DNA from 4 places in the Bradyrhizobium sp. HKCCYLRH2060 genome. Region 2 is predicted to be linked to each of the others. Evidence: predicted binding sites of a transcription regulator. Region 2 holds the regulator's gene; each other region holds the start of a gene.
What was found. The regulator LexA, encoded in region 2, represses DNA repair genes until DNA is damaged. The targets are predictions, from matches to a motif close to TGTTCNNNNTGTGTTCNG.
Positions count from the first base shown of each region.

Region 1: a site for LexA is predicted at 4,570-4,587, ahead of ACQR10_RS26215 (ImuA family protein). Genes of this name have one in related genera too.
Region 3: a site for LexA is predicted at 4,266-4,283, ahead of ACQR10_RS21595 (PA0069 family radical SAM protein). Genes of this name have one in related genera too.
Region 4: a site for LexA is predicted at 4,375-4,392, ahead of ACQR10_RS27725 (ribonuclease T2). Genes of this name have one in related genera too.

Region 1 is NZ_JBNPUK010000016.1:2,040-9,634, forward strand. It holds gene ACQR10_RS26205 (error-prone DNA polymerase) at 1-1,844, opposite strand, end outside; gene ACQR10_RS26210 (Y-family DNA polymerase) at 2,212-3,798, opposite strand; gene ACQR10_RS26215 (ImuA family protein) at 3,698-4,486, opposite strand; gene ACQR10_RS26220 (putative DNA modification/repair radical SAM protein) at 4,671-5,909, shown strand; gene ACQR10_RS26225 (UdgX family uracil-DNA binding protein) at 6,012-7,496, shown strand; gene ACQR10_RS26230 (TfuA-like protein) at 7,543-7,595, opposite strand, start outside.
Region 2 is NZ_JBNPUK010000008.1:199,005-206,599, forward strand. It holds gene ACQR10_RS17800 (glutamine--tRNA ligase/YqeY domain fusion protein) at 1-1,368, shown strand, start outside; gene ACQR10_RS17805 (hypothetical protein) at 1,399-1,611, opposite strand; gene ACQR10_RS17810 (ComEC/Rec2 family competence protein) at 1,754-4,057, shown strand; gene ACQR10_RS17815 (hypothetical protein) at 4,012-4,269, opposite strand; gene ACQR10_RS17820 (hypothetical protein) at 4,445-4,885, opposite strand; gene lexA (transcriptional repressor LexA) at 5,181-5,879, opposite strand; gene ACQR10_RS17830 (molybdopterin molybdotransferase MoeA) at 6,085-7,296, opposite strand; gene ACQR10_RS17835 (LysR family transcriptional regulator) at 7,508-7,595, opposite strand, start outside.
Region 3 is NZ_JBNPUK010000011.1:138,316-145,910, reverse strand. It holds gene ACQR10_RS21615 (hypothetical protein) at 1-565, opposite strand, end outside; gene ACQR10_RS21610 (MBOAT family O-acyltransferase) at 619-2,187, opposite strand; partial or broken gene ACQR10_RS21605 (ribonuclease HII) at 2,326-2,552, opposite strand; gene ACQR10_RS21600 (hypothetical protein) at 2,539-2,739, opposite strand; gene ACQR10_RS21595 (PA0069 family radical SAM protein) at 3,077-4,255, opposite strand; gene ACQR10_RS21590 (phosphoketolase family protein) at 4,444-6,861, shown strand; gene ACQR10_RS21585 (hypothetical protein) at 6,968-7,595, shown strand, end outside.
Region 4 is NZ_JBNPUK010000018.1:50,792-58,386, reverse strand. It holds gene uvrC (excinuclease ABC subunit UvrC) at 1-1,037, opposite strand, end outside; gene ACQR10_RS27740 (outer membrane protein) at 1,281-1,916, shown strand; gene ACQR10_RS27735 (cold-shock protein) at 2,165-2,380, opposite strand; gene ACQR10_RS27730 (23S rRNA (adenine(2030)-N(6))-methyltransferase RlmJ) at 2,633-3,493, opposite strand; gene ACQR10_RS27725 (ribonuclease T2) at 3,630-4,334, opposite strand; gene ACQR10_RS27720 (hypothetical protein) at 4,467-4,925, opposite strand; gene ACQR10_RS27715 (hypothetical protein) at 5,094-5,399, shown strand; gene ACQR10_RS27710 (DUF3617 domain-containing protein) at 5,483-6,031, shown strand; gene ACQR10_RS27705 (NAD(P)H-quinone oxidoreductase) at 6,078-7,070, opposite strand; gene ACQR10_RS27700 (ABC transporter substrate-binding protein) at 7,089-7,595, opposite strand, start outside.

The DNA of each region.
Region 1 (7,595 bases), on a different contig from region 2:
GCAACCTCGATCACGAGGTCGTAGAAGGTGCGCGGCTTCAGCCGCGGCAGCATGTTCATCTGCGCCCGGCTCTCGACCTGGAACACGCCGAGCGACTCGCCCTTGCACAGCATGTCGTAGACTCTGGAATCCTCCCGCGGCACCGACGCCAGATCGTGATGAATATGCTTATGCTGCTCGATCAGCGCAAAGCTCTTGCGGATGCAGGTCAGCATGCCCAGCGCGAGCACGTCGACCTTCATCATGCTGAGCGCGTCGACGTCGTCCTTGTCCCATTCGATGAAGGTGCGGTCGTCCATCGCGGCGTTGCCGATCGGGACGTAGCTGTCGAGCCGATCCTGCGTCAGCACGTAGCCGCCGACATGCTGAGACAGATGGCGCGGAAAGGTGATCAGCTCCCCCGCCAGCTCCACCGCGCGACGGATCATCGGGTTGGCGGGATCGAGCCCGGCCTGGCGCACCTGCATGTCCGACAGGCCGTCGCCCCAACTGCCCCACACGGTGTCGGCGAGCACGGAGGTGACGTCTTCGGTCAGGCAGAGCGCCTTGCCGACGTCGCGGATGGCGCTGCGCGGGCGATAATGGATGACGGTGGCGATGATCGCCGCACGGTGGCGGCCATAGCGGCGATAGACATATTGCATCACCTCCTCGCGCCGCGAATGCTCGAAATCGACGTCGATATCCGGCGGCTCCAGCCGCTCCTTGGAGATGAAGCGCTCGAACAGCAGATCGATCTTGGTTGGATCGACCGAGGTGATGCCGAGCACGTAGCAGACAGCCGAATTCGCCGCCGAGCCGCGGCCCTGGCACAGGATGCCCTGGCTGCGGGCATAGCGGACGATGTCGTGGACGGTGAGGAAGTAATGCGCGTAGTTGAGCTCGGCGATCAGCGCCAGCTCCTTGTCGAGAACAGCGCGCAGCTTGTCATCGAGATGGTCGCCGAAACAGGTCTTGGCACCGGCCCAGGTCAGGTCCTCCAGATGCCCCTGCGCGGTCTTGCCGGGCGGCACCGGCTCGTCCGGATATTGGTATTTGAGCTGGTCGAGCGAGAAGACGATGCGGTCGGTGAAGCGGATGGTCTCGGTCACTGCGTCGGGATGATCGCGAAACAGCCGCGTCATCTCGTGTCCCGGCTTGAGATGGCGCTCGGCATTGGCCTGGAGCCTTCGGCCGATGGTCTCGATCGAAGCTTTCTCGCGGATGCAGGTGAGCACGTCCTGCAGCATGCGCTGCTGCGGATGATGATAGAGGACGTCGTTGGTGGCGATCAGCGGCACTTTGCTGGAAGCCGCAAGGCGCGCGAGCCGCGCCAGCCGGCGGCGATCGTCGCCACGATACAGCAGGCTGCCGGCCAGCCACACGCCTTCGGCGGGGCTGTCCTTGAGACGGGCCAGGATTTTGCCGAGGGCGTCCTCCTCGAAGCGATGCGGCGGCATCAGCACCACGAGCTGGCCTTCGATGGACGCGAGGAGATCTTCGAAGGTCAGGCGGCAGTCGCCCTTGGCGACCTTGTCGGCGTCGCTGCCGCGCTTGCCGCGGGTGAGCAGCTGGCACAGCCGGCCGTAGGCGGCGCGGTCGCGCGGATAGACCAGGATGTCCGGCGTGCCGCAGGTGAACACCAGCCGTGCGCCGTAGAGCAGCTTCGGCTTGCAGCTCAGCCGGTCACTACTCAGCTCGCTGTAGGCGCGGACGATGCCGGCGAGCGTGTTGTGGTCGGCGATGCCGATGGCGGTGAGGCGATACTCGGCGGCCTGATGCACATAGTCCTGCGGATGCGAGCCGCCGTGCAGGAAGGAAAAATTGGTGGTGATGCCGATCTCGGCATAGGGGACGGGAGTCATCGCGTGATCGCCGAGGCTGGGGCGGCGGCACGATGCCTGTCCCTTAACAGGACGATGTAAGCGCGCATCTCGCGGCTTGCTCGGCCCTCACCTCGCCCCGCTTGCGGGGGCGCGACGAGCTGCGCTCGCGCTGAGAGGTCGGATTGCATCGTCAGATGCAATCCGGGTGAGGGGGTACAGGTCTCACCACGAACACTTCCCGTGCGGCTGCCCCTCACCCCACCCCTCTCCCCGTGAAGAACGGGGAGAGGGAGCGCACCGTCCGCGCTGCAAGTGCTCGGATCCAATTTCCAGACAAGTGCGTTAACTTGCTCTCCAAAGGGGAAGTAGCGAGCTTGCCGCGAGATGTGTGTGATCGCTCCCGCCCTCATGCGAACAGCCCGTGCATGTACCAGGCGGACTGCATCGGCAAACCGTTCTCCGGCTGCTCGAGCTCGCGGTCATACAGACCGTCGCGGTAGAGCCAGAAGCGCAGGCCGTGCTCGTCCTCGACGCGGAAATAGTCACGCGTGAGGCCCTGCCCGTCCGGCCGCCACCATTCCATCGCGATGCGCTCCGGGCCTTCGGCGCGCACGACGGCATGCGCCGCGCGGCGCCAGACGAAGCGCGCGGGCGGGCCGTCCGGTACGCCGGCGATCACCTGGATCGCCTCGGGGCGCGCGAACAGCCGCAGAGGTCGCAACGGCGGCTCGCCGTCGCTTCGCTCGGGCCAAGCGGCCGTGCTGGTGGCCGCCAGATGGTGCTGCGCTGGCAGCGGCAGCGCTACGCGCTCCGGAATATGCGTATCCACCGGCAGATGCACGACCACACGCTTGCCGCCGATGCGCGCGGCGATGCGGTCGATCAGGGCCGAGAGCTCATCATTGTCATGAACATGCGCGTCGAGATCGCGCTGCTGCTGCACCACGATCTCGCTGCGGCTGGCCGACAGCCGCATCATGTCGAAGCCGAAGCCGGGATCGAGCGGATCATTCAGCGCCTCGAGCCGTTCGCGAAACAGCCGGTCGATGACGACGGCCTCGGTGACCGGCTGGCCGGTGTCGACCGCGATGACGCGCACCAGCCCATCGGTGCGGAAGAAGCAGGCCTCCAGCCGCCGCGCGCCCTTGCCCTGCTGCGCCATCGCCGCCACCAGCATCGCGGCCAGGCTGGAGAGGCTGGCCGCGATCACGGTGTCGGTCGCGACCGGCTCGGCGAAGCGCTTGTCGACGATGTAGTCCGGCGGGACTTTGCGCGGGCTGATCGGCGCATCGGCCTCGCCCAGCGCCTGCGCCAGCACACGGGTGAAAGCGGCGCCGAACCGCGCGGTGATCTCGTTGCGGCCGCGCGCGGCGACGTCGCCGATCGTCTTCAAGCCGGCGCGGCGCAGGCCGAGCGTGATGGCCTCGCTGCCGCCCAGCGCGGCCACCGGCAGCGGCGCCACCGCAGTCGCCTCCTCGCCATCAGGCACGATGCGGCCGTGCACCTGCCGGTTCAGCGTCCGCGCGCAGACGGCGTTGGAGGCGATCGCCGCCGACACAATGAGGCCGTGCGCGGTCAGCGCGTCGCAGACCGACCGCATCAGTCTGGCTTCGCCGCCGAACAGATGCACGCAGCCGGTGATGTCGAGCAAAAGCCCATGCGGGGGATCGAGCGCCACCAGCGGCGTGAAGCGGTCGCACCAGTCGGCGATGCCCTCCAGCATCTTTGCATCAGCCGCCAAATCCGCCTCGTGCACGACGAGATCGGGACAGACCGCGCGGGCATTGGCCAAGGGCTGGCCGAGGCTGACGCCGTGACGCGCCGCCGCCTCGTCCAACGAATGGATCAGCAGCATATTGGCATCCTTGAGGACGACGGCCTGCGGAAGGCCATCATGCGGATCGGCGGCGCGGCTGCGCTTGATGCGATCGATGGGCAGGCGCGGCAGCCACAGGCTGAGGATCCGCCGCCGGTTCGTTGAAACGGCATGCATCGGGGGTCCACTCCATGATCCATCGTCCGGTCTGGCCGTGACGGTTGCGAATGAGCTCGGCATCGAGGCGCGGTGCGCCCCACGCCATCCACGGCGCCACGGCAGGCGATGGCGCGGTGCGCACCACCCAGCGCGTCTCCGCGGTCGACGGCTCGGGCGCAGCCGCGATGCGCAACATGAGCGCTGTCACGCCGGACTCCTGCGCCGCCAGGGTCAGCTTGCGGCTGGCGACGAGATCGAGCTTTTGCGTCTCGCCCCACACCTCCAGCATCACACCGCCCAGCGCATCGCAGACGAGCGCGTCGGCGGCGGTGCGCAGGGCGTGATCGAGATCGGGCGCGCGCACGATCACGAGTCGGCACGGATCGAGGCCGAGCTCGGCAAGCCCGCTCATCGACAGCGCGCCCATCTCGCGCTCGGCGAAATCCTGCCGGATCCAGATCAGCGGCCGGCGCGCGGCGACACGCGCGGCAAGCCCGCACAGAAAACCGGTCGCGGCCGCCGCCTGGCGGCCGGTCTCGGCGAACACCTCATGCAGCGCGCCGGTGGCGAGCCCACCCTGCAGCACCGCATCGGCCGCGTCATGGCCGAGCGCGACCCGGCGCAAATCATGTGCGCCATCTCCCGCCTCGAGACGGGCAATGCGGCCGCGCAGACGCGCGAGCGTATCCATGCGTGCGCCGGTCATCCGTCGCCGCTCCTCTTCAATCCATCGTGCGGGCGCTGCCGTTCTCAAGTGAAGCAGGCAGTTGAACCCGCGACGACCCTCTTTGTTCATGATACGTTCTAATATAAAGCTAACGCCTTCGAGAGAGTCAATCGGGATTGCCCCGGATACGATTCAACGAATGGAATCAAAGGGATTCAAAGGTATGGAGCTGCTCCGCAAGCTGGAGATCCTGGCCGATGCCGCCAAGTACGACGCGTCCTGCGCCTCCAGCGGTACTGAGATGCGGGATTCCCGCGACGGCAAGGGTCTCGGCTCGACCGCGCCCGGCATGGGCATCTGCCATTCCTATGCGCCGGACGGACGCTGCATCTCGCTGCTCAAGGTTCTGCTGACCAATGCCTGCAACTACGACTGCCTGTATTGCGTCAACCGCGCCTCCTCCAACGTGCCGCGCGCCCGCTTCACGGTCGACGAGGTGGTGAAGCTCACCATCGACTTCTATCGCCGCAACTACATCGAGGGGCTATTCCTGTCGTCGGGCATCATCCGCAGCCCGGACTACACGATGGAGCAGGTCGTGAGCGTCGCGCGCAAGCTGCGCGAGGAGCATCGCTTCCGCGGCTACATCCATCTGAAGACGATTCCCGAAGCCGACGAGGCGCTGATCGCGGAAGCCGGCCGCTACGCCGACCGGCTCAGCATCAACATCGAGACGCCGCTGGAAGAGAGCCTGACGCAGCTCGCGCCGGAGAAGGACCAGCGCGCGATCCGCCGCACCATGGGCCGTCTCAGGCTGAAGCTCGACGAGACGGCGGAAGCCAAGAAGACGGTGCGCCGGGCGAAGCCGCCGCGCTTTGCGCCGGCCGGCCAGAGCACGCAGATGATCGTCGGCGCCGACGCGGCCAACGACCGCGTCATCCTGTCGACCTCAGCCAATCTCTACGGCGCCTACAAGCTCAAGCGCGTGTATTACTCCGCCTTCAGCCCGATCCCCGATGCCAGCCGCGCGCTGCCGCTGCAGGCCCCGCCTCTGGTGCGCGAGCACCGGCTGTACCAGGCCGACTGGCTGATGCGGTTCTACGGCTTCGACGCCGACGAGATCGTCGAGGAGAACGAGGGCATGCTGCCGCTCGACATCGACCCCAAGCTTGCCTGGGCGCTGCGCCACCGCGACCGCTTCCCGCTCGACATCAACACCGCAAGCCACGAGGAGCTGCTGCGCGTACCCGGCTTCGGCACCCGCACCGTGCAGCGCATCCTCGCGACCCGGCGCACCACCACGATCCGCCTTGCGGATCTCGCCCGGCTCAACGTCGTCCGGAACAAGGCGCTGCCGTTCATCGTTCTCTCCGACCACCGGCCGTCTCCGTCTTTGCTCGACGGTGCCAGCCTCAGAGCCCGGCTGCGGCCGAAACCGCAGCAGCTGGGATTTGGATTTTGACGGAAGCCGTCATCGCGAGCGCAGCGACGCGCGATCCAGGGGCGACACGACGACTCTGGATTGCTTCGTCGCTTCGCTCCTCGCAATGACGTGAGGAGACAAATGCACGTCGTAACCCTCGACAGCGACACCGATTTCGACGGCTGGCGCCGGGCGGCGCGGGCGCTGGCGATGAACGACGTCAGGCCGGCGGATGTCACCTGGCGCGTCAAGGGCGCGGCGCCCGATCTGTTCGACGACCATGCTGACACCCAGCTGCCCGAGGTGCCCAAGGGCGCGTTTTCGGTGCCGACGAGCTTCATGGACCTGGCTGAAAGCGCGATCCTGCACAGCGACCCCAGCCGCTTCACCCTGCTCTACCGGCTGCTGTGGTGTCTGCGGACCAACCACGATCTCATGGACATCGCGACCGATCCCGACGTCGCGCAGGCCAATGCGCTGGCGCGCGCGGTGCGCCGCGACGTCCACAAGATGCACGCCTTCGTCCGTTTCCGCGAGGTCGGCCGCGAGCGCGAGTCACGCTACGTCGCCTGGTTCGAGCCGGAGCATCACATCGTCGAGCGCGCCGCGCCGTTCTTCGCCCGGCGCTTCGCCGACATGCCCTGGTCGATCCTCACCCCGGAAATCTGCGCGCATTGGGACGGCAGCCACGTCTCGTTCACGCCGGGTGTGAGCAAGGCCGAAGCGCCGTCGGAAGACCGCCTCGAAGAGGTGTGGCTGCGCTATTATGCCAGCATTTTCAATCCGGCACGGCTCAAAGTGAAGGCAATGGAAAAGGAGATGCCGAAGAAATATTGGCAGAACCTGCCCGAGGCCAAGCTGATCCAGCCGCTGATCGCGGCTGCCGCCCGGCGCACCACCGAGATGATCGCCGAACCTGGCACCGAACCGCACAAGCCACAGAAGCGCGTCGAGGAGACCGCGATGACCCGCAAGCCGAAAGCCCACGCGCATGCTGCTGCTGAGACCTCACGTGATGTTGTCGCCGCCGACCTTGAGACCTTGCGTGAAGAAGCCGCGTCCTGCCGCGCCTGCCCGCTGTGGAAGGATGCGACCCAGACCGTGTTCGGGGAAGGTCCTGAGCATGCGCCGCTGATGCTGGTCGGCGAGCAGCCGGGCGACAAGGAGGATCTGGCCGGCCATCCGTTCGTCGGCCCGGCGGGACAGATGCTCGACCGTGCGCTCGCAGAGGCCGGCATCGACCGGTCCAAGGTCTACGTCACCAATGCGGTGAAGCATTTCAAGTTCGTGCCGCGCGGCAAGATCCGGCTGCACCAGAAGCCGGCCACGCCGGAGATCAAGGCCTGCCGGCAATGGTACGAGCGCGAGCTCGCCGCCGTCCGGCCCGCTCTGGTCGTGGCGCTGGGTGCCACCGCGGCGCAGTCGGTGTTCGGCAAGATCACCCAGGTCACCAAGAATCGCGGCCATGTGGTCGACCTGCCCGATGGTGTCAGGGCGATGATCACGGTGCACCCGTCCTATCTCTTGCGCCTGCCCGACGCCGACGCCAAGGCGCGTGAATACGAACTCTTCGTGCAAGACCTGAAGATCGCCGCCGCCGCGCTCAAGCGCGCCCACGCGGCATGACCGCCTCCCCGCCATCGGGCGTGAAGCACGACACGGCAACCGTCGGTCAGGATTTGCGCGACGTGTAAACGTGCTCGCGCAGCAGGGCCTGGATCAGCG
Region 2 (7,595 bases):
GATTATTTCGAGCGGCTCTACGACTGGGCTGAGGGCCTGATCAAGGCCGGCTTGGCCTATGTCGACGACCAGACGCAGGAGGAGATCCGGCTGGCGCGCGGCACGCTGACCGAGCCCGGCAGGAACAGCCCGTTCCGCGACCGCTCGGTCGAGGAGAATCTCGACCTGTTCCGGCGCATGAAGGCCGGCGAATTTCCCAACGGCGCGCGCGTGCTGCGCGCCAAGATCGACATGGCCGCCGGCAACATCAACCTGCGCGACCCCGTGCTGTACCGGATCCTGCACGCCCATCACCCGCGCACCGGCGACACCTGGAAGATCTATCCGAGCTACGACTACGCCCACGGCCAGTCGGACGCGATCGAGGGCGTGACGCACTCGATCTGCACGCTTGAGTTCGAGGACCATCGGCCGCTCTACGACTGGTTCTTGGACAAGCTGCCGGTGCCGTCGCATCCGCATCAGTACGAATTCGCGCGCCTCAATCTGACCTACACCCTCTTGTCCAAGCGCGTGCTGACGCGGCTGGTGCAGGACGGCCACGTCTCCGGTTGGAACGATCCGCGCATGCCGACCATCGCCGGGCTGAAGCGCCGCGGCGTGCCGCCGGCGGCGGTGCGCGAGTTCATCAAGCGCATCGGCATCGCCAAGGCCAACAGCATCGTCGATGTCGGCATGCTCGAATTCTGCATTCGCGAGGAGCTCAATCGCACGGCGCAGCGCCGGATGGCGGTGCTGCGGCCCTTGAAGGTGGTTATCGAGAACTACCCGGAAGGCCAGGTCGAGGAGCTCGAGGCGATCAACCACCCCGACGACGCTTCCGCCGGCACGCGCAAGATCGCCTTCGGCCGCGAGCTCTATATCGAGCAGGACGACTTCATGGAGAACCCGCCCAAGAAGTTCTTCCGCCTGTCGCCCGGCAACGAGGTGCGGCTGCGCTACGCCTATTTCATCAAGTGCCGCGACGTGATCAAGAACGATGCCGGCGAGATCGTCGAGCTGCGCTGTACCTATGATCCGGCGACCAAGGGCGGCAACGCGCCGGACGGACGCAAGGTCAAGGCGACGATGCACTGGCTGCCGGCGGCGCAGTCGCTGAAAGCCGAGATCCGCATCTACAATCAGCTGTTCGCCAATCCGAGTCCGAACGCCGCCGACTTTACGGCCGACCTCAATCCCAACTCGTTGGAAGTGCTGACCGACGCCCGCATCGAGCCGGCGATCGCCGCGAGCAATTCGGACGCGCCGATGCAGTTCGAGCGCCAGGGCTACTTTGTGCGCGATCCGGACTCGACGCCCGACAAGCTCGTGTTCAATCGTACCATCGGCCTGCGCGACACGTTTGCGAAGGAGGTCGCCAAGGGCTGAGGCGAGCGGAAGCCGCGGGACGCTTGCAGCTCAGCTGATCGCGTCCTGGCCGGCGTTCGTCAGGGTCGGCACACCGTCGGTGAGCTCGACGAGCCCGCGCTCGGCGAGGAGCGAGAGGTCTTCCTCGGCGACTGGGGACAGCGTGAGCCGGTGGGCCTTGATGTCCCGGAGAGTCCAGCGGAGGTGGATCGCCCTCTCGAGCGCGAGATCGGCGAAGGGGTCGTCAATACCTTTAGGGTCCATACTCCGATAAGCGCGTGCGATGCGAAAAGTTCCAAGCCAGGTGCGCGTGCAGAAAGCCAGGATTCCCGTTCCGTTCTGCTAGGCGGCCTCGCGCAGCTTCCGATAGCCTTCCCGCCCGGTCGGGTAGCGGGTGGTGTTGGCAATGGCGGAGCCGGTCAGGCCGCCAGCAGGACGTCCAGGAGGGCGGCGCGGGATCGCGGGCGTGATGGCCGACGTCTGGCCGCCGCGGGGCGCGCTGGCCGGCGGCTGGCCCGCGGTCGGCTCGAGTGCCTCGTCGGCATTCGCCGCGCGCCTCAAGATCTGGGCGGCCGAGGAGGCCGGGGCGGGCCGGCTGCTGCCCTGGGTGCCGGTGGCATTCGGGGCCGGCATCGCGCTGTATTTCACCGCCGATCACGAGCCTGTGCTCTGGATCGCCGCGATCGCGGCGGCGCTGCTCTGCCTCGTCGCCATCATGATGCGGCGGCATCGGCTGTTTCCGGCGGCCGTGATGATCGCGGCGGCGGCGTGCGGCTTTGCCACCGCGACCATCAAGACCGCGTGGGTGGCGCATCCGGTGCTGGCGCGGCCGCTGTATTCGGTGGCGCTGTCCGGCTTCGTCGAGGCGCGCGACATCCGCGAGCGCAGCGACCGCATCGTGCTGCGCGTCACCGCGATGGAGAGCCCGCGCAACGCGATCACGCTGGCGCGCGTGCGGCTCGCGGTGCGCAAGGGCACGGCGCCCGAGGTCGGCAGCTTCGTGCAGCTCAAGGCGCGGCTGCTGCCGCCGATGGCCCCGGTGCGGCCGGGCTCCTACGATTTCGCGCGCGACATGTTCTTCCAGGGCATCGGAGCCTCCGGCTTCGTGATGGGCGCGATCACGACGGCGCCGCCGCCCCAGGCCGTCGGCTTCGGCCTGGGCTATGCGGCGGCCATGCAGGGCCTGCGCGACGCGATCGACGCACGCATCCGCGCCCGCCTGTCGGGCGACGAGCGGGCGATTGCCACCGCGCTGCTGACAGGCCGGCGCGACGCCATCACGCCCGATGTCAACGACGCGATGTTCGTCTCCGGTCTCGGCCATGTGCTGTCGATCTCAGGCTATCACATGGCGGTCGTGGCCGGCGTCGTGTTCTTCGCCGTGCGCGCGCTGCTGGCGCTGATCCCAGGCCTTACCGTCAGCCACCCGATCAAGAAATGGGCGGCGGCCGCGGCGCTGGTCGCGGCGGCGTTCTATCTGTTGCTCTCAGGCGCGGAGGTCGCGACCCAGAGATCGTTCTTCATGACGGCCGTGGTGCTGATCGCGGTCATGGTCGACCGCCGCGCCGTCACTTTCCGCACGCTCGCGGTCGCGGCGATGATCGTGCTGATCGCAGCCCCCGAGGCGCTGGTGCATCCGAGCTTCCAGATGTCGTTCGCGGCAACGCTCGGCCTGGTCGCGCTGGTGCAGTTCGGCCTGCCCAGGCTGTTCGCGACGCCGGACAGCTCCACGACGCAGCGCGTCGCGCTGTGGGGCGGGCGCGAGCTCGCGATGCTGCTGCTGGCCTCGCTGATCGCCGGGCTCGCGACCACGCCCTATGCCGCCTTCCATTTCCATCGCGTGACGCCCTATGGCGTGCTCGCCAATCTCGCGGCGATGCCGGTGGTCTCGGCGCTGGTGATGCCGGCCGGCCTGATGGGCTTGCTGGCGGCGCCGTTCGGCCTGGATGGCGTCTGGTGGTCGCTGATGGGCCTCGGCATCGACTGGATGATCGCGGTGACGCGCTGGGTGGCGGCGCTGCCGGGCGCGGTCGGGCGCATCCCGGCCTTCGGCATCGGCCCGCTGATCCTGGCCAGCCTGGGCGTCATCCTGATCGGCCTGCTGCGCACACCGCTGCGCTGGTTGGGCGCCATGGGGCTTTTGGCCGCCACCGCCTGGGCGGCCGCGACGCCGCTGCCCGACGTCCTGGTCGCCGGCGATGGGCGCGCGGTGGCGGTGCGCGGCCGTGACGGACGCCTGCATGTGATGCGCGCCGGCAAGGATGTGTTCGCCACCAAGGAGTGGCTCGCGGCCGACGCCGATGCCCGGCTGCCGGCGGACGCCTCGCTCGCCGATGGCGTCTCCTGCGACGAGGCGGGCTGCGTGGTCGCGATGGCCGACGGCCGCTTCGCCGCCATGACCTTGCGCGCTGAGGCGCTCGCCGACGATTGCGCCCGTGTCGCGCTGATCGTCACCGCGCGCGCCGCGCCGTCATCCTGCGCGGCGGCCGTGATCGATCGCGAGCGGCTGCGGCAGCAGGGCGCCTTGTTGCTGGTGCAGCAGGGCAAAGGCTTCGCCGTGACGCCGGCGCGTGCCGGCGGCACCGACCGCCCATGGTGGCCGGCGCCCGCCGAGGCCGGCGAGTTCGACACGACGCTGACGCCGCGTGCGCCGGCCGCGCGGCTTCAGGACGCGACGCCGCCGGAGACGGAGCAGGGCGAGCAGGATTGAGCGCCGGGCAGCTCGAAGGTGCCGAGATGATACTCGGCGTCGTCTGGTCCATCGAACAGCGAGGGCCCTTCGACCAGCGTGAACGCAGCGCCCGGATAGCGTTGCCAGATGGCGACGTCATCAGCCGTGACCGTCAGCCATCCGAACGCAAGCATGTAGCGGCCGGGCTCGGTGATCCGTCCGGCCTTGTTCCAATCGATCTTGTTGACCACGGCGGCAAGCTCCCCCGGCAAACAATGCCGGCCGAGGGATGTCGTTCCTATCCGATGCGATGCCGGGGCGTGAGATTCGCCCGAGAGGACTTTGCGCTTGCAGAACCCAAGTTGACCAAGTCTCCCACCGTCGAAAGCGCGCTCACGACCGACAGAAATGCCGACGCGCAGGCCCTCAGGTGATGCTGATGCGGCGAATCGGTGTGGCCTGCGACGTCGGCACGTCCTCGCCGATGTCCGGGCGACGCTCTGCCGGCTGCTTGCTGACCGGCAATTGCAGCACGGTGACGCGCTGGCCCTCGCAGAGCTGGGTCACCAGCACGTGGCGGCCGTCGGCGAACTCGATCGCGTCGTGATGGCGATCGGGAATGTGCGTCTCGATGCTGTTGAACTTCGCGACGCGCTCGCGGATCGTCCGGGTCCAGAGCCAGCGGCTGTCGTAGCGGACGTCCTCGGCGAAGGCCAACTCGGTGCCGGGCAGCATGCAGACTGCGACGGTCGGCTCGCTCTCCAACGCGAAGCCGCGGGTGGCGGTGCCACGGAAGGTCATCGAGATCAACGTCTCGCCGACCTTGGCGGGACGGGACGCAACCGCATGGAGGCTGTAGTCACACATCGGATCGCTCCTCGTTGAGAGATAGCCGACCCACGCTCCCCCCGGACAGGCGCAGGCCTCTATCAGAGTGGACATCGATGGTGATGTTAGCGCGCGCTTCGCGGCAATTCTGCGCTGATCTGCATCGCGTGTGCCCGCGGCCGATCACAAGCGTTTGAGCATGCCGCGCTGCACATCATGAGGTGCATTCGCGAGCGACGTATTGTGCTGGGCTGCCTCTTGCTTTGCTGGGCTGCCTCTTGTTCGGCGGCGAAAGCGCGTGCGCCCGCCGCCGATCGACCGATCGCATTCGCGATCAGTACTTGCGATACAGCCCGACCAGCTTGCCCTGGATCTTCACCCGGTTCGGCGGCAAGATGCGCACCTCGTAGGCGGTGTTGGCCGGCTCCAGCGCGATCGATGCGCCGCGGCGGCGGAAGCGCTTCAAGGTGGCTTCCTCATCGTCGATCAGCGCCACCACGATGTCGCCGGTGTCGGCGGTCTCGTTGCGCTGGATCAGCGCCATGTCGCCGTCGAGGATGCCGGCATCGACCATCGAGTCGCCGCGCACCTCGAGCGCGTAGTGGTCGCCGTTGCCGAGCATGTCGGCAGGTACGCTGATGGTGTGGCTGCGCGTCTGCAGCGCCTCGATCGGGGTACCGGCGGCGATGCGGCCCATCACCGGCACCGCCACGGGGCGCTCGCCATCGTCCAGCGCGGGAGTGCTGGTGCGCACCTTGCCGAGATTGCCCTCGATCACCGACGGCGTGAAGCCGCGACGGTTGCCCGCGGCCTGCGACAGCTCGGGCAGCTTGATCACCTCGATCGCGCGGGCGCGATTCGGCAGCCGGCGGATGAAGCCGCGCTCCTCGAGCGCCGTGATCAGGCGATGAATGCCGGACTTCGAACGCAGATCGAGCGCATCCTTCATCTCGTCGAAGGACGGCGGCACGCCGGCTTCCTTGAGCCGCTCGTTGATGAACCGCAGAAGTTCGTACTGTTTGCGCGTCAGCATCTCGACCTGGTCCCCGGTTTGTTGTCGTCCGAGTCCAGGAGCTGCGCCTTGAGCACAAGCCGGCTGAGAGCGCCCTGGAGTCGGACCGTCATCGCGTCGCCCGCAACATACTAAAAACAAATCATGAACGGACACTATATGTTCGATGTGTGTTCCGCAATCCTAAAAATATGATGAACGGACCGGGCTTTACCGGGGAAGCGGCTCAGTTCGGCAGGCGCAGGATCTCGCACGGGCTGCCGGCAGGCGCCTTCGGCGCAAACGCCGGCCGGATCACCAGCGCCTGCGACAGCGCGAGGTTCCCGAGCAGCGACGAATCCTGCTGGCTCACTGGGGTGGCTACCAGCGTGCCGTCGGCGCGCTCCTCGAGCTGCGCCCGCAGATAGTCCTCGCGCGAATCGTTCGCCCCCAACTCGCGGCCGAGCAGGGCGGTCTCGCGCGGCATTACGGCCTCGTCGCGGCCGAGCAGGCGCCGAATCAGCGGCACCATGAACAGGATGGCGCAGACATAGGACGACACCGGATTGCCGGGCAGTCCGATCACCCTGATGTCGCCGAGCCGTCCGTGCATCATCGGCTTGCCCGGCCGCATCGCGATCTTCCAGAACGCCATTTCGACGCCCTCGGCCTCCAGCGCCTGCTTGACCAGGTCGTGATCGCCGACCGAGGCGCCGCCGGTCGTGATCAGGACGTCGGCCTCGGCCGCGCGGGCGCGCCGGATTCCAGCGACCGTCGCCTCCATCGTATCCGCGGCGATGCCGAGATCGATCGGCGTCGCGCCCTCGCTGCGCACCAGCGCCCGCAGCGCGTAGCCGTTGGAATAGACGATCTGCCCCGGGCCGGGCGTCGAGCCCGGCATCACCAGCTCGTCGCCGGTGGCGAGCAGCGCCACCTTCGGCCGCCGCCGCACCGGCAGCGCCGGATGATTCATGCTGGCCGCCAGGGATAGGTCGCGGTCGCTGAGCCGGCGCCCGGCCTTCAGCAGCACCATGCCCTGGTGGAAGTCGACGCCGGCCGGCCGGATGTGCCGGCCTGTGATCGCGGCCTCGGTGATCACGACATGGCCGTCCTCGGCGATCGTGTCCTCCTGGATCACCACCGCGTCGGCGCCTGCGGGGACAACGCCGCCGGTGAAGATCCGCGCCGCCTCGGCGGGCCCGACCACGCGATCGAACGGCCGTCCCGCCGCGACCTCGCCGATCACCTTCAGCCGCGCCTTGGCCTTGGCTGCGTCGGCCGCGCGCACCGCATAGCCATCCATCGCCGACATCGCCTCGGGCGGCTGCGTCCGCAGCGCCGCGAGGTCGCGGGCCAGGATGCGGTGATAGGCCTCGTCCAGCCCGACCATTTCCTCAGCCAGCGGCTCGGTGCCGGCGAGCACCGCGGACAACGCATCGGAGACCGGCATCAGGGCCATGGGATTACCTTCGGACGAAGACGGGCAGATCGACTGAATCGCCTTCTAACCGAACGCGCACGGGGTGGCCAAGAGCCTAAGCCGCTCCCGGCTTTCCGATCGTCTGAAGGTGCGTCGCGTGGCCCGCCGCCTCACGATCGCGCGAGAAACTCTGCAATCATGCCGGGGGGCAGTCGCGATCTGCTCACGTGCACACGGAGACCCGACGGAGCTATCCGGCAGCCGCGCGACAGGCGGCGCGCTCGGTGGTGTGCAGGATGTCCGCCACCATGTTCCGCAGCCAGACCGATGCGGCATCG
Region 3 (7,595 bases), on a different contig from region 2:
CTTCGAGCCCATGACCGCTGGCATCCATCGCCTGACCGATCAAGGAGCCGATCCCTCCGATGTGCGCCCCGATCGTGTAGCGGAACGCCCCTGCCCGCTTAGCCTCGATCGTCTGGTAGGAATTCGAGAGCTGGAAATAATCCATCGAGAAAATGACGACGCGGGGATGGGAGACCTCGGTGATCCTGTTTAGAAAATCGCGCAGCTGCGAAACCGTCCAGGCCGTCAGACAGGCGTTGTAGAACTTGTAGGGTCGGAACATCGCTGAGCGCAGCTGACTGCAGCGCGAATTTCCGATGGCGATGATCTCCGGCTGTTCGTCGGCAATCCGCTGCAGTTTGAAGGCAGCCCAGTTGCGTGCATCAGTGGGAAAGAAGACGACGGGCACGTTGCCCTGCTGCAGGCGGGCTGCAGCGGAGGGGGGGCGTCCCTCCAGCGTGGTCCAGCCGAGATATTCCATCAGCGCGATTTGGACGAGCGCAAACCCTGCCACCCATGCCAGGAAGCGACGACCTCGGCGCGCTCCCGTTTGCTGCTGCGTGGTTGACGTGACGGACAACTGCATGGCTTATCCTGCGGAGCTCATCGGTCGGACGGGCATGGCCAATGTGCACTCGGTCAGAAGTGGAAATAGAGCAGCGCGGCGCGATCGTTGCTCAAGAAGGCGACGACCGACCAGACGAGCAGACATGACACTGAGAGCGCCCAGGCCGGGGATAAGGACAGCTTGAGCGCCTCGGTCGAAGGCGCGATCTTGGGGTAGCCGCCGCCTTCGAACACCGGATTGAACCGCGACAGGGTTTGATTGCTGTTCGGCAACACCCAGACGATCAGGAAGAGCGCGAGCAGCAAGGCAATATCGGCAACCGTGATCGGCATCGCCCCGCCGGTGGTGAGAAGCGGGTCCGCCAGATGGCTTGGCCAGGCGCTGCTCGCCAGCGTGGCCCCGGTCCACTCTGAACGCCCGAGCAATGTCCCGAGCATCGCGAACGCGCGCCCCGGATTGCTGGCACGGAAGATTGCCCACCCGGCCGCGACCGCGAGGAACGTCAGTCCGAGCGCTATTGTAGGCCACCAGTCGGAGGCGAGCGCTGCCTTGCGATAACGTCCGCCGAAGTTTCGCCAAGCGTGGTTCACGACCAGCAGAACGCCGTGATACAGGCCGAACATAGCAAATGTCAGGTGATCGCCGTGCCAGATGCCCATAAGGAACATCACGAGCGTGGTCGGATAGGCGATGCGCCAGACGAATTGCTTGACCGCGCTGGCCTTGGCTCCGATCTTGCGCGCCATGGTCAGAGTGACCGTATTGTAGACGTAGATCGTCAGAAAGCGTGTCAATGAGACGTGCCAGCGCTGCCAGAAATCGACCATGCTGCGCGCCTTGAAGGGGGAATGGAAATTGGCTGGCAACTCCACACCGAGCAGACGCGCGACGCCGATAGCCGCGTCGCTGTAGCCCGAGAAGTCGAAATACACCTGGAATCCGTAGGCGATCATACCGATCCAGGCACCGGTCACGGGAATCGGTTGCTCGGCAAGCCAAGGCACAAAGACCTTGTCGGCCACAGCTGCGATCGCGGGCGAGATCATCAGGTTCTTGAACATCCCGATGCCGATCAGTGCCAGCCCAATGGACCAGTCAACGCTGGTCGTACGACCGAGCCGGTCCTGGCTCATCATCGCCTCGTAGCGGATCAGCGGGCCGCACAAGATCGCCGGAAAAAACAATGCATAGCACAATAGGTCCAGCGGAGAGCGCGCGACCTCGCCGCCGGCGTGTGCATCCACGAGATGCGACACCAGGCGGAAGACGATGAAGGAGAGCCCAAGCGGAAAGCCAAGTCCCAGTTCAACGGAATAGGTCGGGCCCAGTCCGGCGATAATGGCACCAAGATATTTGTACGCAGCAAGCAGTCCGAGATCGAGCGTCAAGCCACAGATCAGAAGCGTGGATTTTCTGTGGTGTGGTGACAGCACGATTGCACGCCCCAGCACCCAGTTGATTGCGACCAAACCGAGACAAATCGGCAACCCGTGCGGATCAAATCCATAGTAAACGATCGTCGAGCCGATCGCCACGATTCCACGACGGACCTCAACACTGGCCCGGCTCGTCAGCCTGAGGGCAAGCGAGACTGCCGACAACACCAAGATAAACAGGGTGAAGTAGTCAGAATTGTGCATCGCGTGTCCATGTCCCCCGGGGCACACTCGTCAGCTGGCAGGCACCTCCCTAGCGTCCCAGCCCGCTCGACACAACTTCGTTTCGGGCTCTTGGGAACAATTCACTTGAAGCGAACTTCCGCCCCTATCGCCCTGCAACTCGAACACCGCCTGGCGGTGCTCCGCGGTCAACCGCTTGGAATCGTTGAGGCCCTTCGGGATAAGCGCGGGATCGAGAATGACGGCGGCGGCAGCAGCGCGCGCTCGCGCCGGAAGCTCGGCGGCGCCACAGCGATGACGCCCTTGCCGAGCTTGGCGGAGGTCTTGCCTGTGGCACTCTGCGGCGCAGCCTTGGTCACGGCCTTTGCAGCGTCACTCTTCACCACGGCACCGCTCGCGGCCCTCACCCTGCCCGGCTTCTTTGAATGACGGCGGCGGCAGCAGCGCGCGCTCGCGCCGGAAGCTCGGCGGCGCCACAGCGATGACGCCCTTGCCGAGCTTGGCGGAGGTCTTGCCTGTGGCACTCTGCGGCGCAGCCTTGGTCACGGCCTTTGCAGCGTCACTCTTCACCACGGCACCGCTCGCGGCCCTCACCCTGCCCGGCTTCTTTGACTGATCGCGAATCATGGCCGGCATGGTGCGAAACCGCCGGCGGCGGCCAACCCGAACGGACCTCAATTCCCTGCTATTCAAAAGCCGCGACCGCGCCTCTTGACCTCGCAGAGCTGATAGAGGCAGGCGGCTCGACGGCTTGCCCCTCTTTCCAACCACTGGAAAGTTCCTGCGTTTTCGACCGCAACCGCCAGACGCAGATAGTCTCCAGTGGCAGGCGCCGCATGACTATCGCCCCAACACCCCGGCCGCAAACACTTCGTGGACGTCGATGGCAGCAATTCAATGCAGCTTGACGCTAGAACAAACTCAACTGCTGCCCGCCGCCCTTTGGCCGGACGAAATGATCGGTCGTCAGCTTGGTCCGGCGCTTGTTCAGCCCCAGCTTTTCGCAGGCGATCTCGAAGCGGCGGCCGATCATCCAGGCCATCGGGCCTGTCCCCTTCATCCGCGTGCCCCATTGCGAGTCGTAATCGCGGCCGCCGCGCATGTCGCGGATCAGGGTGAAGACGTGGCGGTAGCGGTCGGGATAATGCTCGAGCAGCCATTCGCGGAACAGGTCGCGCACCTCCAGCGGCAGCCGCAGCAGCACATAGGAGGCTTCCTTGACCCCGGCATGGGCGGCGGCATCGAGGATGCGCTCGATCTCGCTGTCATTGAGCGCCGGGATCACCGGCGCCACCATCACCGTCGTCGGGATGCCAGCCTTGGACAGCGCCTGCAGCGCCTCCAGCCGCTTCGATGGCGTCGACGCCCGCGGCTCCATGGTGCGCGCCAGCTTCGGATCCAGCGTGGTCACTGATATCGCGACCTTCGCCAGGTTCTTCTTGGCCATCCGCGCCAGGATGTCGGCATCACGCATCACCAGCGCCGACTTCGTGACGATCCCGACGGGATGGCCAACCTTTTCCAGCACCTCGAGGATGCCGCGCATGATCTTCCGCTCGCGCTCGATCGGCTGGTAGGGATCGGTGTTGGTCCCGATCGCGATCATCCGCGGCTCGTAGCCGCTGGCCGCGAGCTCCTTCTCCAGGAGCGCGGGCGCATCCGGCTTCACGAACAGCTTGGATTCGAAGTCGAGGCCAGGCGACAGCCCGAGAAACGCATGGGTCGGGCGCGCGAAGCAGTAGACACAGCCGTGCTCGCAGCCGCGATACGGATTGATCGAGCGATCGAAACCGATGTCCGGCGAGTCGTTGCGGGTGATGACCTTGCGCGAGGTATCGGTCGCGACCGTGGTCTTGAACGGCGGCAGGTCTTCGAGGCTCTGCCAGCCGTCGTCGAAGACAACGCGCGCCTCCGCCTCGTAGCGGCCGCTCGCATTGGATTGTGCACCCCGGCCGCGGCGCCGGCCCCGTTCGATGGCGACCGCGAGTTCCGGGAAGTCCTTGTCAGGACCGAAAGAAGGCGCGCCCGCCGGCTCGGAGGGCACCGGGACCGGCGGGCGCTTGAGGGCATGTGAAGATGCTCGGCTCATGGCCAAGACATAGCACACAAAAAGAACATTACAAGAACGAAAGAGAACATCTGCGTGGTGGTTCTGAGCCGGCGCAAGGCCAACCATCACATTCCCGTTCTATCCTCGCAGCGCACTGGAACGGGACGGTGCGGCATTACTCTAATGCACTCTCCCGCGGGCGCGAAGCGGACGGCAAGCGAGGTTACATGAACATCACGTCTTCCCACCAGACGATCCCGGCCGATGATCTCGACCTGCTCGACCGCTACTGGCGTGCGGCCAATTATCTCTCGGTCGGGCAGATCTATCTGCTCGACAACCCGCTGCTGCGCGAGCCGCTGAAAGCGGAGCACGTCAAGCCGCGCCTGCTCGGCCACTGGGGGACGACGCCCGGACTGAATTTCATCTACGCCCATCTCAATCGCGCCATCCAGGCCCAGGATCTCAGCGTCATCTATATCTGCGGTCCCGGCCATGGCGGTCCGGGCATGGTCGCAAACACCTATCTCGAAGGCACATACAGCGAGATCTATCCGGATATCACGGGCGATGCCGATGGCCTGCGCAAGCTGTTCCGGCAGTTCTCCTTCCCTGGCGGCATTCCGAGCCATGCGGCGCCGGAAACGCCGGGCTCGATCCATGAAGGCGGCGAGCTCGGCTACGCGCTGGTGCACGCCTATGGCGCGGCGTTCGATAATCCCGATCTGATCGTGGCCTGCGTGGTCGGCGACGGCGAGGCCGAGACCGGCCCGCTCGCCGCGTCCTGGCATTCGAACAAGTTCCTGAACCCGGCCCATGACGGCGCGGTGCTGCCGATCCTGCATCTCAACGGCTACAAGATCGCCAATCCCACCGTGCTCGGCCGCATGGGCGACGCCGAGCTCAAATGCCTGTTCGAAGGTTACGGTTATGAGCCGCTGTTCGTCGAAGGCGCCGAGCCCAAGGCGATGCATCGGCAGATGGCGGACGCGCTCGATGTCGCGCTCGCAAGCATCCGCTCGATCCAGCAGAATGCGCGTCAGCCGGATGCAACGATCCAACGGCCGCGCTGGCCGATGATCGTGCTGCGCAGCCCGAAGGGCTGGACGGGCCCGAAGGAGGTCGACGGCCTCAAGGTCGAAGGTTTCTGGCGTGCCCACCAGGTGCCGATCGCCAATCCGCGCGGCAAGCCGGAGCATCTCGCGCTGCTCGAAGCCTGGCTGAAGAGCTACGAGCCGGACACATTGTTCGACGCGCAGGGCCGGCTGATGCCGGAGCTGCAGGCGCTGGCGCCGAAGGGCGCGCGGCGCATGGGCGCCAACCCGCACGCCAATGGCGGCCTGCTCAAGCGTGAGCTCAAGCTCCCAAACTACCAGCATTTTGCGGTCGACGTGTCCTCTCCGGGCCAGACCATCGCTGAAGCCACGCGCGAACTCGGCAAGTTCCTGCGCGACGTGATCACGCTGAATGCAGAGACACGCAACTTCCGCATCATGGGCCCGGACGAAACCGCCTCGAACCGGCTCGATGCCGTGTTCGAGGTCACCGAGCGGGTGTGGATGGAGGGCATCGAGCCCTACGACGTCCACCTCGCGCATGACGGCCGCATCATGGAGGTGCTGAGCGAGCACCTCTGCCAGGGCTGGCTGGAAGGCTATCTGCTCACCGGCCGCCACGGCCTGTTCTCCTGCTACGAGGCGTTCATCCACATCGTGGATTCGATGTTCAACCAGCACGCCAAATGGCTGAAAGTGTCGCGCGAGCTGCCGTGGCGGCGCCCGATCGCCTCGCTGAACTATCTGCTGACGTCACATGTCTGGCGGCAGGACCATAACGGCTTCAGCCATCAGGATCCCGGCTTCGTCGATCTCGTCGCCAACAAGAAGGCCGACATCGTCCGCATCTACTTCCCGCCGGACGCCAACACGCTGCTGTGGATCGCCGACCACTGCCTGCGCACCTATGACCGCATCAACGTCATCGTCGCCGGCAAGCAGCCTGCGCCGCAATGGCTGTCGATGCAGGATGCGGCCATCCATTGCGACGCCGGCATCGGCATCTGGTCGTGGGCCGGCACCGAGCCCGCCGACGAGGAGCCCGACGTGGTGATGGCCTGCGCCGGAGACGTCCCGACTTTGGAAACGCTCGCTGCCGTCGATCTGCTGCGCAAGGAATTGCCCGACCTCAAGATCCGCGTCGTCAACGTCGTTGACCTCATGACCCTGCAACCGAAGCAGGACCATCCGCACGGCCTCAGCGACCGCGACTTCGACAGCCTGTTCACGACCGACAAGCCGGTGATCTTCGCCTATCACGGCTATCCGTATCTCATCCATCGTCTCACCTACAGCCGCACCAACCATGCCGGCATGCACGTGCGCGGCTTCATCGAGGAAGGCACCACGACGACTCCGTTCGACATGGTCGTGCTCAACGAGCTCGACCGTTTCCACCTCGCCATCGAGGCGATCGAGCGCGTGCCCGGCCTCAGTGTGTCGGCGGCCCATGTGAAGCAGAAATTCCGCGACGCACTGATCGAGCATGCCCGCTACATCCGGGCGCATGGCGAGGACATGCCCGAGATCCGCGACTGGGTCTGGCCGAACAGCACCGGCGGCACCACGCCGACACAGGCAGGCGACTGACGTCGCCCGCACACCTTGTGTGACGGTTCGATGAATGATCCAACGCAAGGACTTGCGTGCGGTGCTGAGGCACGGTGACGGCATCGGAAACCTGATCGACGCCGTCATGAAATCCCAGATCATCAAGGAGCTCGGCGAAGCCGACATCCTGCTGCCGTCACTGATTGCCGACGGTCTCGCTGCCAACGACCGTGTCAAGGTGCGCATGAGCGCGCTGCAGGCCGCCGCCCAGCACGCTCAGGCGCCGGAACAGCGGCCGACCGATCTCTCGACCGAGTGCCGCGCCGCGCGCATCGCACCGGCTGATCTCGCGAGCCTGATCGGCGGCGCGCATCGCACCGCGACCGGACGCCTTGCCGCTCCCGGTCTCGCCGCGCTGATCGGTGATATCGAAAACGATACGCGCGCGATGATCCGCGCGGTCAACGCCGGACGAAGCTCCGAGGGCCAGTCTGCCGAACGCCGGCTCGGCACGATGCAACGCGCGGGCCTGCTGACGATAGGCGACGAAATCGATTTCACGCGCGTCGCGCGTCTGACTGGCGCCCAGGAAGAAGCGGACAGCCTGCACCGGCTGGTGATGGATCTCCACAAGGCGCTCAACCGCATCGCGGCCGACTGCGCCGAGGACACGCTCGACGGAGCTCATGTGTACGGGCTCGCCGCTGACGACAAGCCCGCTGTCGTCGCCTTCATGCGTGGGCTCAACGCGACGCGCGCACTCAAGTTCGACC
Region 4 (7,595 bases), on a different contig from region 2:
TTGCCCCAGTTCTGGCCCGTGCGGAAGAAGAACACCTCGACGCAGGAATAGCCGCCTTCCTGGTGGATGGCGAACACATCGGCTTCCTCGACCGTGCGCGGGTTGATGCCCTGCTGGGAGGAGATCGCCGACAGTGCGGCGAGACGGTCGCGATAGACGGCCGCGGTCTCGAATTCGAGCTCGCTCGACGCCTTCTCCATCTCGCTCGCCAGCAGCGCCTTCACCGCCTGGCTGCGTCCGGACAGGAAGTCGGTCGCCTCGCGCACCAATTCGGTATAGCCGGGGAAATCGATCTCCTGGGTGCATGGACCCGCGCAGCGGCGGATCTGGTGCAGCAGGCAGGGGCGGGTGCGGCTCTCGAAGAACGAATCGGTGCAGGAGCGGATCAGGAAGGCGCGCTGCAGCGCGGTGATGGTGCGGTTGACCGCGCCGGCCGAGGCGAACGGACCGAAATAGCGCCCCGGCCTGGACTGCGCGCCGCGGTGCTTGAGGATCTGCGGCGCCCAATGGTCGCCGGTGATGAGGATGTAAGGGAACGATTTGTCGTCGCGCAGCTGCACGTTGAAGCGCGGCTTGAGCTGCTTGATCAGATTGGCTTCGAGCAGCAGCGCCTCGGTCTCCGTGGTGGTGGAGACGATCTCGACGGTCACCGTGGCTGCGATCATGCGCAGGATGCGCGCCGGCAGCGGCGCGTTGGCACGCGCATAGGACGACAGGCGCTTTTTGACGTTCTTGGCCTTGCCGACATAGAGCACGTCATGCGCCGCGTTGAGCATGCGGTAGACGCCGGGCGAGGTCGGCGCCAGCCGCACCGCGTTCTCGATCGCCGCGTGGCCGATCGCGAGCGGGCCTTCCCCGACCGCCTCCAGGCTCTCCTCGGCCAGCTCCGGCAGCCGGCCGTCATCGTCCTCGTCCGCGGCCGGGGCGGCGGGGTCGAGATCGGGCGTGTCGATGGCCTCGGGCGGCAGGTCGGCCGCGGCGCCACGCCGGCTCGGGGGCGTCGGCGCCTTGGGTGGATCGGAGCTGTGGGTGGTCATGTCCGCAAATTAAGCGCTGCCGCGCCGTCTCGCCAGCTTGCGATCGCGCCATGCACAGGGCAGGGCGGTAACGCTCCGTTAAGCACGTTAATGGCCGGGTAACCCGGCTTAACAACGGCTTAACCTAAAACTCTCGATAAATGCTCACGAAAGAAGCGAGAGTTCCGTAACCACGCCGGCCCGCGCAGCACAGTCGCGCGGCGCATGCTCCGGCGGGTGACGGCGAGTGGCGTGGAGTGAGCGATGAACAGGTTCTTGGTCGGTGCTGCCGCCGCGGCGGGCTTGGGCGCGGCGGCTCTCGGATCGGTCTCGGCGCAGGCGGCGGACCTCGGCTACGGGCGCGGCGCGCCCTACACCGTCAACCAGCCCCTCAACGCCTACAGCTGGGCCGGCCCCTATCTCGGCGGCACGCTGGGCTATGAGTGGGGCACCGTCGGCAACAACCCGACCAAGCCGTCCGGTCTCACCGGCGGCCTGACCGCGGGCTACAATTGGCAGAACGGCCCGTGGGTGTTCGGCGCCGAGGGCGACATCAACCTGACCGGCGCCAACGACACCTTCGCGCCGTGGAAGTTCTCCAACCCGTGGTTCGGCACCTTGCGCGGCCGCGCCGGCTACGCCTTCAACAACATCCTGTTCTACGGCACCGGCGGCCTCGCCTTTGGCGGCCTGCGCGCCGAGACCTTCGGTCTTTCGGAATCGCACACCACGGTGGGCTGGACGCTCGGCGCCGGCACCGAGTTCGGCCTGGCGCAGAACTGGACCGCCAAGATCGAGTATCTCTACGTCGATCTCGACAGCAGCAATTTCGTGATCACGGGGGCGAAGAACGACTATCGGTTTGGAATTGTGCGCGCAGGCATCAACTTCCACTTCTGATGGCAACGAGGGAATAGGAAGAAGAAACGTCCAACGACAACCTCCCGGCCGCTCGCGCGGCCGGGATTTTTTTGTCGGAGCGCTCCGTGCAATCGTGCATCATCGCGCGCGGCCTGCACGTACGAGCCGGCAATGCTGTGCACGCACACAGGCGCTGCCGACAGCTTCCAAACCAACGAAGAGTTGGCGTCGAGGCGCGTCCGGTTGCACTCACGCCGGCGCGTGAACGACCGCCAGGCGGGCTCGTCCTAAGACGATAGCACCAGGTTCACCGCTTTCGGGCCCTTGCCCTTCTTGTCCGGCTCGACCTCGAAGCTGATCCGCTGTCCTTCGGTCAGGTCCTTCAGGCCCGCGCGCTCCACCGCCGTGATGTGCACGAACACGTCGCGTCCACCGTCGTCCGGCTTGATGAAGCCGTAGCCGCGTTCACCGTTGAAGAACTTGACCGTCCCAGTCATGGCCATCGGGAAACTCCTCCCCCGCAATGCTTCCTCCACTGCGCGCCCTGCGCAGCGTCCGACCGGACATCACTTTGATCGGAAAGCGTTGGCCACCTTAACGCCCAGCGCTCGCCGCGCCGGATCGCCGGATCTTGTTAGGCCTTGATCACCCCGCCGCAACCATTCGCGGAAGCGGAACGTAAAGCCAGTCTTACAATCGGACACAATAATACGGTTCCGCGCCGATTGACTACGGCTTTTCGACCAGTAGCCGTTTCAAGCTTTGGGGAATTCGATTCGGAAGCGCGCCGCGCCGCCCTGGCCGAGCGGCTTCTGCAGTTCCTGCAGGATGAGCTTCAGCTCGTCATGCAATGTCCAGGGCGGGTTGACGATCAGCAGTCCGGTCGAGGTCAGCGCCTCGCCTTCGATTTGCGGCGCAACACTGAACTCGATCCGCAGCACCTTGCCGGGTGGCTTGGCCGCGGCCGCGAGCGCCGCGATGCGATCGCTCAGCTCTTCGGTGGCGCGCCGGCTCTTGGCGGGGTACCACAGCACGTAGATACCAGTGGTCCATTTCGCGAAGGCCGCGGCAAAGCGGTCGGCGAGCCGCTCGAACTCATCCTTCGCCTCGAACGCCGGATCGATCAGCACTACGCCCCGGCGCTCGTTCGGCGGCACGAAGGCGGGCAGGGCGACCCAGCCGTCGAGATCGACGACGCGGGCCTGGGTGTCGCGGCGCAACTGATCGATCAGCTGCTTGCGGGGGATCGGCGCCAGCTCGCACAGGGTCATGCGGTCCTGCGGCCGCAGCAGCGCGCGCGCGATCAGCGGCGAGCCGGGATAGGCGACGAGCTCGGCCGTCGGATTGAACGATCGGACGATATCCAGATAGGGCTGGACCAGCGCATAGACCTGATCCGACAGCCGCGCCTGCAGCAGGCGGGCAATGCCGGTGAGGAACTCGCCGCTGCGGGTCGCCTCGTCGCCGGTGAGATCGTACAGGCCAGCGCCGGCATGGGTGTCGATCACCCGGAACGCAGCGGGCTTCTCCTGGAGGTAGACCAGGATGCGCGTCAGCACGATGTGCTTGATGACGTCGGCGAAGCCGCCGGCGTGAAAGGCGTGTCGGTAGTTCATGCCGTCCCGGTTACGCCGTTCCGCGTCAAAAGGGTACCCCGTCGATGCGCCGCATGCCCTTTCGGAGAGCCGCGGATCATCGCCGCCGCAACAGGCGCCGCAGGCCGACGCGCTGCGGTCGCCCGATTCGCCGTCGCTAGCCGCCGCGGACCGGCGGCATGTTGACCTCGTCGCGCCGGCAGGCCTGCCGGTCGATCTCGTCGCAATTGCGAAACTCGAGGTCCTTCGACAGGCAGATCCGGACCTCGCTCAGCCGGGTGCGATTGCAGGTGACGGCAATGCCCGATGTCGTGAGCTTGGGGTTGGCCTTGATGAAGGCTTCCTCAACCGCCGCCGGCGCCACTGTCTTGGCTTCCGCGAGATCGAGAAATTCCGGCGGGATCTTGATGGCGGCCCGCGCCTTGCGGATGGCTTCGAAATAGGCCTTCGCCGACATGCCGGCGCAGGTGCCGTGCTTGTCCCACTCGTTGTAGATCAGGCCCGGCGCCGGCATCAGGTCGAGCATCGAGGTCATGATGTTGCGCGGCAGGCGCGGCGCCGGCTGCTCGCAATATTCAGGGTAGCCGTTCTCGTATTGCGGCCACAGCCCGTGCACGACAAACGAGTAGGGTCGGCCGCTGCACTGTTGGGACCGGCTGCCGCGGCCGCCGCGCTCCTCGGCCTCGGCACAGTACGAGGGCGACCACGACAACGAGAGAACGTAGAAGTCGAACGCGCCCGGCGCGTTCTGGCGCCGGTCCTGCGCCGCGGCTGAGCCAGCCGCGAGCACCCCGAGCAAGAGGGCAAAGCAGGCGATCGTTCTGGACAACAGGACGGCAGGTCGGCGCAGGCAATCGAACATGGCATACTCCCCGGACAATGCCAGGAGCCTACCAGTGCGCGGGAACATTTCAAGAACAAAAATGGCTGCCCCGAGGCAGCCATTGGTCAGCCGGCCGCTCGCGCGAGCGGGCGATGCGCCGGGAAAGGCGAATCAGGGCTTGGCGGCGCGGCAGGCCGGATTGAAGGCCCAGTTGCGATCGAGGCCGACGACGCAGAACTCGACGCCCTGGTCATAGCCGGCGAAGCCGCCATCCTCGATGATCGAGAAGTTGACGGTGCGCGCCTTGCCGTCGCTGATCATCACGCTGCCGGTGCAGAAGCGGCGCGGGATGTTGTCGGACTGCCAGGGCCGGAAGGCGATCTCATGGACATTGGCGACGCCGGTAATCGTCAGCGAGGAATTCCAGAAGGTGCTCTCCTTGTCCTGGAATCGCGAGACGATGGTCGGAATGGCCGCCTCGCAAGGCGCGACCCGGCCGTCATATTTCGGACCGGACAGCCAGAAGTTCATCTCGAGCGGGTTGGCCGCCTGGACCGGCGCGGTCGCGACCGCGAGCAGCGCGCCGCATGCGGCACCGAACGTCTTGAAAGCTGAGCTGAAGTCGCGCATGGGCCGTCCGCAAGGCTGATCCGGGAGCGTGGACCGTGCCGCGGTGGCCACAGGAGGTCAAGTGCAACGCGGCAACACTCCACGATTAGTCCTGTTAACCCGGGGCCGGTGTTCTTTTCTTGACCGCACGGGACCTTTAGAATGGCAGGCCAGATCGAGGAGAATGCAATGCGGACGCTGATGGCCGGATTCGTGAAGACTGCAGGCCTCGTGGCCGCTGGGATGGTTCTGGTTGCCGCGTCCGCCCAGGCCGACGTGGTGCCGCCCTTCAAGGGCAACGACACCGGCGGCATCATCGCCTATCAGCTGGCCCAGACCACCGATGCGCGCCAGCTCGCGGTCGACCATTGCGCCTCCTACGGCAAGGTCGCGAAGTTCAGCGCCGTCGATGCGCGCTACGGCGGCTACGTCTCGTTCTCCTGCCGCTGGGTACCGTACGGCTCGGCGCAGCGGCCGCTGCGGACGCTCTACTGACCTTCCATCAACACCGTTCTCCTAATTGCCATCTTTTGGCGGCATTCGCTCTGGCATCGATCAACGAGCCGGAACGGGGGCACATGACCTGCACACGCATCGCAATCGGGCTGTTGGCCTGCTGCCTTCTGGGCGTGACCGCGAGCCATGAGGCTCGGGCCGTCGACCTGCCGGTGCGCAAGGCCGGCCTGTGGGAGCTGAAGATGATCAGATCCGGTGGTCAGCTGCCGGAGGCGACGATTCAGCACTGCACCGACGCGGCCACCGACAAGGAGATGAACAACTTCGCCTCTCCGATGGCGCAGCAGGTCTGCTCCAAGCAGGACATCCAGAAGACCGCGACCGGCTACGTCTCCGATTCGGTCTGCAATTTCGGCGGCATCAATACGACGTCGCATGCCGACATCACGGGCGATTTCAACTCGGCCTATACGGTGAAGACGATGTCGCGCGTCACGGGCGGCGCCGCCGGCACCGGGGTGAAGGACACCGCGATGACGATCGAGGCCAAGTGGCTCGGCGCCTGCAAGCCCGACCAGAAGCCCGGGGACATCGTGATGCCCGGCGGCATGAAGATGAACGTCAAGGACATGGCCAAGCTGAAGGCCCTGATCCCGGGCGTGAAGCAGTAGGCGGGCGCTCGTTGCGCGTGATGGGCGCAGCGACGTGGATCGTCGCTCATTCGCGGACGCAAAGCACGATCTTCCCGATGTGCCGGCCCGTCTCCATGCGGGCATGCGCAGCGGCCGCCTCGGACAGGCGATAGGTGCTGTCGATGTGCGGCCGAATGGCCGTTCCGAGAAGAGGCCAGATCCGCTGCCGCAGCTCGGTCGCGATGCGCCGCTTGAGATCGAGCGACGTCGACCGCAGGAACGCGCCGGTGATGCTGGCCCGGCGCACCATCAGGCTGCGCAGCGGCACCGCCAGCTCCTTGCCCTGTCCAGCCGAGAGCTGGGCGATCCGTCCGCCCATCGCGAGCGCCGCAAGGTCCTGGGCGATGTGAGCGCCGGCGGAGGTGTCGAGGATGCAGTCGACCCCGCGCGTCCCCGTCGCCGCGCGGATCTGCTCGGCGAGATCGGGATCGGCATAGTCGAACACGGCGCTGCAGCCGAGCCTGAGTGCCAGGGCGCGCTTCTCCGCGGTGCCGGCGGTGGCCATGACGGGATGTCCCAGCGCGCGCAGCAGCTGGATCGCGATCGTGCCGACGCCGCTGCTGCCGCCGTGAATCAGGGCGGTCTCGCCGGGCGCCATGCGCATCAGCTCGAAGAAGTTGAACCAGGTCGTGAACAGCGCCTCGGGCAGGGCGGCGCCCTGGATCCAGTCGAGGCTGCTCGGCAGGTCCAGCGCAAGATGCTGATCGGTGGCGACGTATTGCGCGTAGGAGCCGCCGTCGGTCAGCGCCATCACCGCTTGACCCAGCCGTTCCGGGGAAACGTCGGCGCCGCAGGCCACGATGCGCCCCGAGGCTTCCAATCCCGGTATGGGATTGGGCTCCCGCGACGGCCCGGCAGCGCGCTGGTTGCAGTCGTGACGGTTGATGCCGGCGGCGGCGACCTCGATCAGGACGTCGTCGGGGCCGAGCCGCGGGACCGGCCAGTCCTGTCGTTCCGACAGGACCTCCGGGCCGCCCGCGGCGGTGATGATGACGGCGCGCTGATCGTCCGGAATCATGTGTGGTCGCTCATGTGCTCACTTGCCGACCAGGCCGCACTTGCTGCGGTCGAGCGGACGAAACGCCTGATCGGGGGCGATCTTCGTCACCAGCTTGACGAAGTCCCAGGGGCCCTTCGATTCGGCGGGAGTCTTGACCTGGACGAGGTACAGGTCGTGCACCATGCGCTGGTCGTCGCGGATCTGACCGTGGTCCGCATAGGCGTCCGAGACCGGTGTGGATTTCATCTTCGCCATCACCGTTGCGCCGTCGTCGCTGTCCGCATCCTTCACCGCCTGCAGATAGTGCCGCACGGCCGAATAAACCCCGGCCTGGATCTGTGACGGCATCGCCTTGCGGCGCGCGTAGAACGCGTCGGAGAAGCGGCGCGCGGCGGGGGAGGCGTCCTCGAAGAAGCTGGTGACGATGAGATCGCCCTGCGTCGCCCTGAGGCCGATGGCTTCGATGTCGACGTTCTGGAACGACATCGGCACGATCTTCATCCCCTGGGCCGCAAGCCCGAATTCCTCGGCCTGCTTGATGGC